2 regions of the Streptomyces anthophorae genome follow, and region 1 is predicted to be linked to the other one. Evidence: riboswitches for the same ligand, from Rfam matches in the RefSeq annotation. Region 1 holds a riboswitch; the other holds the start of a gene.

Region 1 (5,366 bases):
ACGAGCTCGCCGAGCGGTACGCCGCCGGACCCGAGCAGGACGCCGGGCGGTACGCCGCCGGACCCGAGCAGGACGCCGGGCGGCGCGACACCGCGCAGCGCACGCTGATCGACACCTATCTCTCCGTCGAACACCGCGACAACGCGGCCGGCGGCTGCCCGATCGCCGCGCTCGCCTCCGACATCGCCCGCGCCCCCGACGGCCAGGAGGCCCGCCGCTCCTATGCCGAGGGGGTGGCCGAATTCGCCGACTTCCTCGGTGATGACGGCCAGGACGGCCTCGTCCGCCTGAGTACTCTGTTCGGCGCGCTCGTCCTGTCCCGCGCGACCAAGGGCTCCGAACTCTCCGAACGGATCTTGGGCGCCGCCCACCGGGCCCTGACCGACGGCACCGGCCGGCAGGCCGCCTCGTGAGCGCGGCCGGTGACCGGCTCCAGGACGCCGCCCGCCAGGCGGCCCTGGCCCTGCCCGGCGTCAGTCACGGATACCCCTTTACGCCCGCACTGGACGTGTACAAGGTCGCGGACAAGGTGTTCCTCATCGTCACCGACGACCCGGACGAGCAGATCATCACGGTCAAGTGCGACCCCGAACTCGCCCGCGCGCGCATGCACGCCCACACCTCGATCACCCCGGGCCGCTAGCTCGACAAACGCCACTGGATCTCGCTCGGCCCCGGCCCCGGCGTCACCGAGCGGCTGATCACCGACGCGGTCGAGGACTCCTACGACCTGATCGTCGAGCGGTTGCCGCGGCGCGACCGCCCCCGGGCCCGATGAGCACCGCAAGCGGCCCCACGAGCCGCTGAGCCCGCGGCTGTCAGTGCCCCGTGCAAGGCTTGCCGCGCCAGCACACCTCCGCCCGTGATCCGAGAGACCGATGGAACCGACCCTGCCGCTCTTCGACGAGGAGCCCACCCGGCCGCTCGCCGACCGTCTGCGCCCCACCCGGCTCGACGAGGTCGTCGGCCAGGACCACCTCCTGGCCCCGGACGCCCCGCTGGGCCGCATGGTCGCCCAGCAGCACCTGACCTCCGCCGTCCTGTGGGGCCCGCCCGGCGTCGGGAAGACGACCATCGCCCGGCTTCTCGCGGACGCCGACAACCTTGCCTTCGAGCCGGTGTCGGCCACCTTCTCCGGCGTCGCCGAGCTGCGGAAGGTCTTCGCCGCCGCCCGCAGCCGGCGCACCATCGGCCGGAGCACCCTGCTGTTCGTCGACGAGATCCACCGCTTCAACCGCGCGCAGCAGGACAGCTTCCTGCCCTACGTCGAGGACGGCACGGTCGTCCTGATCGGCGCCACCACGGAGAACCCCAGCTTCGAACTCAACGGCGCCCTGCTCTCCCGGACCCAGGTACTCGTCCTCAAACGCCTCGACGAAACCGCACTGTCCACGCTCCTCGACCGCGCCGAGCACCTCACCGGTCACCCGTTGCCCCTGGACGACGATGCCCGTCACGCCCTGATCGCCATGGCCGACGGCGACGGCCGCTACCTCCTCAACATGGCGGAACAGCTCCACGCCCTCCCGGCCGAAGAGACCGCCAGGGCACCTCTGGACACCGCCGCGCTCGCCCACCACATCCAGCAGCGCGCCCCGCTGTATGACAAGGCCCAGGAGGGCCACTACAACCTGATCTCCGCACTCCACAAGTCGATGCGCGGCTCCGACCCGGACGCGGCCCTGTACTGGCTCGCCCGCATGCTCGACGGCGGCGAGGACCCGCTGTTCGTGGCCCGCCGCCTGGTCCGCTTCGCGAGCGAGGACATCGGCATCGCGGACCCGCACGCCCTCCAGCAGGCGCTTGCCGCCTGGGACGTGTACGAGCGACTCGGCTCCCCGGAGGGCGAGTTGGCGATCGCCCAGGCCGTCGTCCACCTCGCCACCGCCCCCAAGTCCATCTCCATCTACCGGGGCTTCAACGCGGCACAGCGCGCCGCCCGCCGCACCGGCTCCCTCATGCCGCCCGCCCACATCCTCAACGCCCCGACCCGGCTGATGAAGAACCTCGGCTACGGCAAGGACTACGAGTACGACCCCGACACCGCCGACGGTTTCTCCGGCGCCGACTACTTCCCCGACGGCATGGACCGCGAGACGTACTACCAGCCCACCCGCAACGGCTACGAAGCCCAGATCGGCGAACGCCTGCGCCACTGGGCCGACCTGCGCAGGCAACGCCGAAACCCCGAGGGCGACTGACCCGCTCCGTGTGGGGGAGGGAAACCCGCTGCGCCAAGGAGCTGCCAGTCACGAGGTCAGTGGTGCCGGATGCCGAGCTGGTTCGCGGCGGCGTCCACGGTCTGCGCCAGCAGGACGGCGATGGTCATCGGCCCGACGCCGCCGGGCACCGGAGTGATCAAACGGGCGCGGGTGGAGGCGGTGTCGAAGTCCACGTCGCCGACGTTGCCCGCGTTGTATCCGGCGTCGATCACCACCGCGCCCGGCTTGATGTCCTCACCGCGGATCAGCCGGGGCCGCCCCACGGCCGCCACCACGACGTCCGCTTCCCCGACGATCGCCGACAGGTCCGTCGTGCGGGAGTGGCAGTACGTCACCGTGGCGTTCCTGGCCAGCAGGAGCATCCCGGCCGGCTTGCCGAGAATCGCGCTGCGGCCCACCACGACGGCGTGCTTGCCGGCCAGTTCGACGTCGTACGCCTCCAGCAGACGCATGATGCCGCCCGGAGTGCAGGACACGAAGCCCGGCAGCGCGAAGCTCATCGCGGCGAACGAATGCATCGTGACCCCGTCGACGTCCTTCTCCGGGGCGATCGCCTCGAACGCCGCTCGTTCGTCGATGTGCGGGCCGCAAGGATGCTGGAGCAGGATGCCGTGCACGTCCGGATCGCCGGACAGGCGGGCGAGGGTGTCGATCAGTTCGGCGGTCGTGGTGGTGGCAGGCAAGGCGATGTGCCGGGACCTGATGCCCGCCTTCGCACACCGGGCCTGCTTCATGCGGACATATGTGACCGACGCGGGGTCCTCTCCCACCAGCACCGTCGCCAGACAGGGGCTGGTTCCCCCACGCCGTGAAATCTCCGCCGCCTTGGCAGCGGCCTCTTCGATGATGCGTCGGGCGAGGCCGGTGCCATCCATGAGCTGGGCCGTCCGAGTAGCGGACATCGTCGCCTCCAGGCGTTACTGACCACTCGCCCAGGCGCACGGCAACGACGTCTCGTCAGACCGCTCCCCGGTGGTGCTCCACCTCAGCGCCAGTCACGGCCCACACCGCACTCTAGTAGAGACAGCACGCTCACACCGGGCTACGTTCTCGGTCGGGCCCGGTGAAAGGGATTCCCGATAGGTGCTTCGCCAATGCCTACTCGACCAGCGGGTCGTACACCTGGTTGAATCATGGTCATGTCCGACGAGCGGCAAGAACTCACACGGCGACGTCACGTCGACCTGTCCCGTGTTTCGAGTGCCGTCTGTCGTCGCGCCGTCGCCTAGGCCCTCCAGGCTGCCAATCCCGCGTGCTCGCCGCACGGATCGGTGTGCCGCCGTGCCCTGCCGTGCGCGGCGGGTGACGCCGGAGCCGAGAGGCTGATCCCGCCCGCTGCGCGGTCGCGCAGCGCGTTCCCACCCGTGTGCCCTCCTGCCCTGCGGCGCCGCCATGCGCCGCGGCCTGCCCCTGCGCGCCCGCCGACCCGCGCCCCGCCCACGTCCAAAGGCCCCGCCATGTCCTCACGCGTCCCACCATCCGTGCCCTCCGTCCCCTTCGTCGCCCCGCACGACCTCCTGGAGCGCATCCGCGGCGACGCCGCGCCCCTGGAAGCCGCGCGCGAACTGCCTTACAAGAGCGTCGACTTGATCCGTCGCAGCGGACTCGGCGCGCTGCGCGTGCCCCGCGAGTACGGCGGCGCGCAGGCCGCGCTCGTCGACCTGTTTCGACTCGTCGTCGATCTGGCCGAGGCCGACTCGAACGTGGCCCAGGCGCTGCGGCCGCACTTCGGGTTCGTGGAACTGCTGCTCAGCCATGGCACCGCTGCCGAGCGCGCCCGCTGGTTCCCCACGGTCGTGGCCGGTGAGCTGTTCGGGAACGCCGCCTCCGAGCGCGGCACCGCCCACCCCGGCGAGATCCGCACCCGCCTCACGCGCGACGGCGACACCTACCGCGTGGACGGCACCAAGTTCTACTCCACCGGAGCGCTCTTCGCCGACCGCATCGTGGTGACCGCGCTCGACGACGAGGAACACCGCGTCCGGGTTGTGCTGCCGCGCTCACGCGAGGGCGTCGAACTCCTCGACGACTGGGACGCACTCGGGCAGCGCACCACCGCGTCCGGCACGACGCGGCTGCGGCAGGTGGTCGCCCATGAGGACGAGGTCGCCATCGACACCACAGGCCGGCAGCGCCGCACCCACCTGGGGCCGTACTACCAGCTCTTCCTGGCCGCCGTGCACGCCGGGATCGCGAAGGCGGCCCTGGCCGACGCGGTGACGTACACCCGCGAGAAGGCACGCGCCGTACAACACGCCGGGGCCGAGCGGGCGGGGGACGACCCCCTCGTCCAGCACACCGTCGGTGACATCGCGGCAGGGGCGCTCGCCGCCGAGGCAGTGGTGCTGCACGCCGCCGGGGTGATCGACGCCGCGCTCGCGACGCCGTCCGAGGACGGTGTCACCGGGGACCCGGACGCCCTGAACGCGGCGGCCGCCGTCGTCGCCCAGGCCCAAGTCACCGCCGCACGTGCCGCATTGGGCGCCGGCGAGCGGCTCTACGACGTCGGCGGGGCGTCGGCCACTCTCCGCGAGCACCACCTGGACCGGCACTGGCGCAATGCCCGCACCGTCGCCTCGCACAACCCGATCGGACACAAGGCGCGGGTGGCAGGCGACTGGCTGCTCAACGGCACCCCGCCCCCGCTCAACGGCTTCTTCTGACCGCCCCCCTCATCCCGCCGGCCCCTCATCCCGGAGCCCCCGTGAAACCGCACTCCCGCTCCCACCGTGCCCGCTTCCTCCGCCACCTCCTCCTCGGCCTGCCGCTCCTGCTCCTGGCCACCGCCTGTGGCACCGGTGAAGCCGCCACCTCCCTCACCGCACGGCCCGCCGCAGGCGGCACCCTCACCTACGCCACCGACCGCGAGCCCACCTGCCTCGACCCGCACGTCGCCGGAGACATGCCGCAGGCCTACGTCGCCCAGCAGGTCCTCGACTCGCTCGTCGCCCTCGACGACCAGGGCAGGGCCAAGCCGTGGCTGGCCACGTCCTGGGACATCTCGAAGGACGGCCGCACCTACACCTTCCACCTCCGCGACGACGTCCGCTTCACCGACGGCACCCGCTTCGACGCGACGGCCGTCAAGGCCAACTTCGACCACATGGTCGACCCCGACACCCAGTCGGGCACAGCGGGCGGCTA
Region 2 (5,366 bases), 4.6 Mb from region 1:
CTCATTGTCTCAGGTGCGCCACACAGCTCCGCAGCGGCCAAAGGTCCTCTGCCGGGTGACGCGCGGCCTGGTCGTTGTCAGTGGGCGCCGGTAGCTTGACGATGTGGCGGGAGTCACGCGGGGGCGCGTCGACGGGGGTGGCGATGCAGTACGTACGAGGGGGTGGGCTCCGGTGGGTCCGGGTGCTGCTCGTGGTGGTGACGCTGCTGCTCGCGGCGGCCCCGGGGGCGTGGGCGCGGCCGACCGATCCGCGTTCCGGGATGGACGTGCCGGATCTGGCGGTGGTGATCGCGCCGGGGGCCGCGGCGGGTCCCTCGGTCTCCCTGGACGAGGAGGACCGGAACTTCGCCCGTCTTGAGCGCCTGACGACGGGGTTCGACACGGTGACGGAGCGGGTGCCGGAGGACTGGCAGGAGGGGCGCTTCCCGCCCGTGGTGGCCACGGTCGTGTGGGGCCTGACCGGCGTGGCGGGCTGGCCCCAGACCCACCGGGCGCCCGGTACGGACACGCTCATCGAGCGCCAGGACCAGCTGATCGTCGCGGAGGACGGCACGCCGTGGATCCGCACGGACCCGATGGTCGACGTGAACGACGACGACCTCCGCTGGCACCAGGCGTCCCGCCCCCTGGTCGACCAGCTGACCCGGTCGGGCGTGTTCCCCACCACCGAGGCCCCCGAGGAGCGGCCCACCCGGAACCCGTGGTGGTGGGGCCTGGCAGGCCTGTCCACGGGCCTCGCGGCGGCCGGTGCGGCGTGTTGGATACGCATGCGGGACCGAGGCCCCCGGGAACCACGCCACGAACTGGTCGACCTGTAGACCATCAAGCCCCGCCGGCGATTGAGGCTCGGGGTCCGGGGCGGAGCCCCGTGGCGTGAGGCCGACCACCTGCCCCACGCCCCGGAGGGGCTCAGCCCAGGTCGATCTGGCCGTACAACGGGAACCCGGAAAGAAGGTCCGCTGCGCGCCCCGCCACCTCGTCCGCGACCTTCGGCTCCAGCACGTGGCTCGCCTTCGACACCGCCCCGGACTTCGTGGTCCCCGGCTCGGAGGCCGTCAGCACACGGTCCATGAGCCCCGCGATCTCGTCCATCTCACCGGTACCGAGCCCCCGCGTGGTCAGCGCCGGCGTACCGATCCGGATGCCGGACGTGTACCAGGCCCCGTTCGGGTCCGCCGGAATCGCGTTGCGGTTGGTGACGATGCCGGAGTCGAGCAGCGCGGACTCGGCCTGGCGCCCCGTGAGGCCGTAGGAGGACGCCACGTCGATGAGGTTGAGGTGGTTGTCCGTACCGCCGGTGACCAGCGTCGCGCCCCGCCGCATGAGTCCCTCGGCCAGCGCCCGCGCGTTGTCGACGATGCGCTGCGCGTAGTCCTGGAACGCGGGCTGCCGCGCCTCCGCGAGGGCGACCGCCTTCGCCGCCATGACGTGCGGCAGCGGGCCGCCGAGCACCATGGGGCAGCCCCGGTCGACCTGGTCCTTCAGCGAGTCGTCGCACAGCACCATGCCGCCGCGCGGGCCCCGCAGCGACTTGTGGGTGGTCGTGGTGACGATCTGCGCGTGCGGCACCGGGTCGAAGTCGCCGGTGAGCACCTTTCCGGCCACCAGGCCCGCGAAGTGCGCCATGTCGACCATGAGCGTGGCGCCCACCTCGTCGGCGATCTCCCGCATGATCCGGAAGTTCACCAGGCGCGGGTACGCGGAGTATCCGGCGACGATGATCATCGGCTTGAACTCGCGGGCCTGCGCGCGCAGCGCCTCGTAGTCGACGAGCCCCGTCACCGGGTCGGTCCCGTACGAGCGCTGGTCGAACATTTTTCCGGAGATGTTGGGCCGGAAACCGTGCGTGAGGTGGCCGCCCGCGTCCAGCGACATCCCGAGCATCCGCTGGTTGCCGAAGGCGCGCCGCAGCTCGGCCCAGTCCGCCTCGGTGAGGTCGTTGATCTGCCGGACGCCGGTCTTCGCGAGGAACGGCGCCTCGACGCGGTCGGCGAGCACGGCCCAGAAGGCGACCAGATTCGCGTCGATCCCGGAGTGCGGCTGGACGTACGCGTGCCGCGCGCCGAACAGCTCGCGGGCGTGCTCGGCGGCGAGCGACTCGACGGTGTCGACGTTGCGGCAGCCGGCGTAGAAGCGGCGGCCGACGGTGCCCTCGGCGTACTTGTCGCTGAACCAGTTGCCCATGGTCAGCAGCGTCGCCGGGGACGCGTAGTTCTCCGAGGCGATCAGCTTGAGCATCTCGCGCTGGTCGGTGAGCTCCTGCCCGATGGCGTCGGCGACGCGCGGCTCCACGGCACGCACGACGTCGAGAGCGGCGCGATACGCGGTGGATTCGGGGGTGAGCGGGGTTTCGGTCATGGGGCAGCCTCCGGACACGGTCGGTTCACGGGTCGGCCCAGGCGCACGGCACACACTGCACGGGCCGCTCCCCGATGGTCGATCCCATCCCAGCGCGCCAGTCACGGCCCTGCCCTCACAGTACCGGGCGCGTCGTCCGGCGAGGTTTCCGCGTCCACATCCCGAGCGACGATAGGAAGGGGCCACGAGCCCGCCTCACCCACAGCGCTACGAGCACTGCTACGAGCCGCGACGAACGGAGATCCCGTGACTTCTGTGACTCCATCGACCCCCGCAGGACCCGCCACACAGGACTTCATCACCGCTTCCGACGAGCACGGCGCGCACAACTACCACCCGCTCCCCGTCGTCGTCGCGACCGCGGAGGGCGCGTGGATGACGGACGTCGAGGGGCGCCGCTATCTCGACATGCTGGCCGGCTACTCGGCGCTGAACTTCGGGCACGGCAACCGCCGCCTGATCGAGGCCGCCAAGGCCCAGCTGGAGCGGGTGACGCTGACCTCGCGGGCGTTCCACCACGACCGGTTCGCCGCGTTCTGCACGCAGCTCGCCGAGCTGTGCGGCATGGAGATGGTGCTGCCGATGAACACCGGCGCGGAGGCCGTCGAGACGGCGGTGAAGACCGCCCGCAAGTGGGGCTACCGGGTCAAGGGTGTGCCGGACGGCCGGGCCCGCATCGTGGTGGCCTCCGACAACTTCCACGGCCGTACGACGACCATCGTCAGCTTCTCCACCGACGAGGAGGCGCGCGCCGACTTCGGCCCGTACACGCCGGGCTTCGACATCGTGCCGTACGGGGATCTGGCGGCGCTGCGGGCCGCGGTCACGGACGACACGGTGGCGGTGCTCCTTGAGCCGATCCAGGGCGAGGCGGGCGTGCTCGTCCCGCCGCCCGGATACCTGGCGGGCGTAAGGGAGTTGACCCGCGAGAGGAACGTCCTCTTCATCGCCGACGAGATCCAGTCCGGCCTCGGCCGCACGGGCCGCACCTTCGCGTGCGAGCACGAGGGCGTCGTCCCGGACATGTACGTACTGGGCAAGGCGCTCGGCGGCGGGGTCGTGCCGGTGTCGGCGGTGGTGTCGGGCAAGGACGTGCTCGGGGTGTTCCGACCGGGCGAGCACGGGTCGACGTTCGGCGGGAACCCCCTCGCGTGCGCGGTCGCCCTTGAGGTGATCGCGATGCTGCGCACCGGGGAGTTCCAGGAGCGGGCGGCGGAGCTGGGCGAACATCTGCACGCCGAGCTGGGCCTGCTCACGGGGACGGGGAAGGTCACCGAGGTCCGCGGGCGCGGCCTGTGGGCGGGCGTCGACATCGACCCGTCGTTCGGGACGGGCCGGGAGATCTCGGAGAAGCTGATGGACCGCGGGGTCCTGGTGAAGGACACCCACGGGTCCACCATCCGGATCGCCCCGCCGCTGGTGATCAGCAAGGACGATCTGGACTGGGGCCTCGATCAGCTCCGGGCGGTGCTCGGGGCGTAAGCCCTTTTTCGCATACTCAACGGCTCACAGGATGACGTGGGGCAGGAAGCGGGCGTACTCGTCCGTGACGAGCCCCGCCGACTCCCGGATGCCCAAGCCGGCCGCCTCGTCCTCGACGACCCATGCGCCGAGGACGACGCGGTTGCCGTCGAAGTCGGGCAGTTCGCTCAACTGCTGGTAGCAGCAGGGCTCTTCGGGCGCTCCCGTTCCCGGGGTGCTCCCCGGCGCGTGGATCACGACGCCCGCGCCCTCGCGGCCGAGCAGCGGCTTGGACACGTAGCCGGGACCGTCGGCGGCGGCGAGTTCGCGCGGCCCGTCGAGGTAGGCGGGCAGCAGGTTCGGGTGGTCCGGGTACAGCTCCCACAACACGGCGAGCAGCGCCTTGTTGCTGAGCAGCATCTTCCAGGCGGGCTCGATCCACATCGTCGTACCCGTGCCGCCGCCGTTGTCGAGGCCGCCGATGACGTGCTCGGCGAACGCGTCGGTGGTCAGCCACTCCCACGGATACAGCTTGAAGCAGCTGCGGATGTACCGGAGTTGGTTGTCGACGAACCGCTCGGAGATGCTGTCCCAGCCGATCTCCTCCATGGAGATCCAGTCGGTTTCCAGGCCCGCCTGTTCGGCGGTCTCCTTGAGGTAGCCGACGGTCATCAGGTCCTCGCCGAGCTCGTCGGCCGAGGAGTGCGCGAAGTAGAGCGGGCTGCCCGGCGGGAGCAGCGCGGCCTGCTTCTTCCAGGCGTCGACGAGCCGCTCGTGGAGCGAGTTCCACTGGTCGGCGCCGGGGAACCGCTCCTCCATCCAGAACCACTGGGGACTGGCGGCCTCCACCAGGGAGGTGGGCGTGTCGGCGTTGTATTCGAGCAGCTTCGCGGGACCGGTTCCGTCGTAGCGGAGGTCGAACCGGCCGTAGACGGACGGGAGTTCGGCCCGTCGCTGCCAGGCCTCGGCGACCGCGGCGGCGATGCGCGGGTCGGTGATGCCGAGGTCGGCGAAGCGGTCGTGGCGGACGATGTGCTCGGCCGCGGCGAGGCACATGCGGTGCAGTTCCTCGACGACCTCTTCGAGCGCCTCGACCTCCGGGAGGGAGAACTCGTAGTAGGCGCTCTCGTCCCAGTAGGGGCGCAGCGAGTCGTCGGGGTAGCGGGTGAGCGGGTAGATGAGCCCCTGTTCCTCGACGGTCTGCTGCCAGCCGGGGCGCGGGGTGATGGTGTGTCGCTTCATCGGTGTCTCCGGCCGGCTCAGCCGCCGGAGCTTCCACCCTTGCCGCCGCTGCCGAAGCCGCCGCGGGTGACACCGCCGCCCGAGGACTTGGTGAAGGAGCCGCCGCCGACGCGGCTGCCCTTCTTCGAACCGCCGTAGTACCAGCTGCCGTTGACCGAGGACTTGCCGGTCGTGCTGGACGAGGACTTGCAGTACTTGTCGGAGACGACCTTGTAGCCCTTGGAGGCGTTGTAGCTGCCGCGGTCGATGCAGCGCTTGTCGACGTCGGACGAGCAGGCGGTGAGCGCGGCGGCCAGCAGGCCGAC

Evidence for each region. A riboswitch is a leader RNA that binds a small molecule or an ion and turns the genes downstream of it on or off. The one in region 1 is predicted to bind ZMP and ZTP.
Region 2: linked by a shared signal. The riboswitch ahead of ACNYS0_RS16695 (glycine hydroxymethyltransferase) and the one ahead of ACNYS0_RS38115 (bifunctional 5,10-methylenetetrahydrofolate dehydrogenase/5,10-methenyltetrahydrofolate cyclohydrolase) in region 1 are both predicted to bind ZMP and ZTP.

What each region holds. Positions count from the first base shown of each region.
Region 1 covers NZ_JBLWQQ010000001.1:8,370,643-8,376,008, forward strand. The annotation lists gene ACNYS0_RS38100 (TetR family transcriptional regulator) at 1-413, shown strand, start outside; gene ACNYS0_RS38105 (MmcQ/YjbR family DNA-binding protein) at 410-643, shown strand; gene ACNYS0_RS38110 (replication-associated recombination protein A) at 879-2,201, shown strand; gene ACNYS0_RS38115 (bifunctional 5,10-methylenetetrahydrofolate dehydrogenase/5,10-methenyltetrahydrofolate cyclohydrolase) at 2,258-3,124, opposite strand; ZMP/ZTP riboswitch at 3,146-3,231, opposite strand; gene ACNYS0_RS38120 (putative leader peptide) at 3,362-3,451, shown strand; gene ACNYS0_RS38125 (acyl-CoA dehydrogenase family protein) at 3,680-4,885, shown strand; gene ACNYS0_RS38130 (ABC transporter substrate-binding protein) at 4,927-5,366, shown strand, end outside.
Region 2 covers NZ_JBLWQQ010000001.1:3,745,105-3,750,470, forward strand. The annotation lists gene ACNYS0_RS16690 (hypothetical protein) at 144-818, shown strand; gene ACNYS0_RS16695 (glycine hydroxymethyltransferase) at 910-2,358, opposite strand; ZMP/ZTP riboswitch at 2,387-2,473, opposite strand; gene rocD (ornithine--oxo-acid transaminase) at 2,614-3,840, shown strand; gene ACNYS0_RS16705 (glutathionylspermidine synthase family protein) at 3,865-5,061, opposite strand; gene ACNYS0_RS16710 (hypothetical protein) at 5,079-5,366, opposite strand, start outside.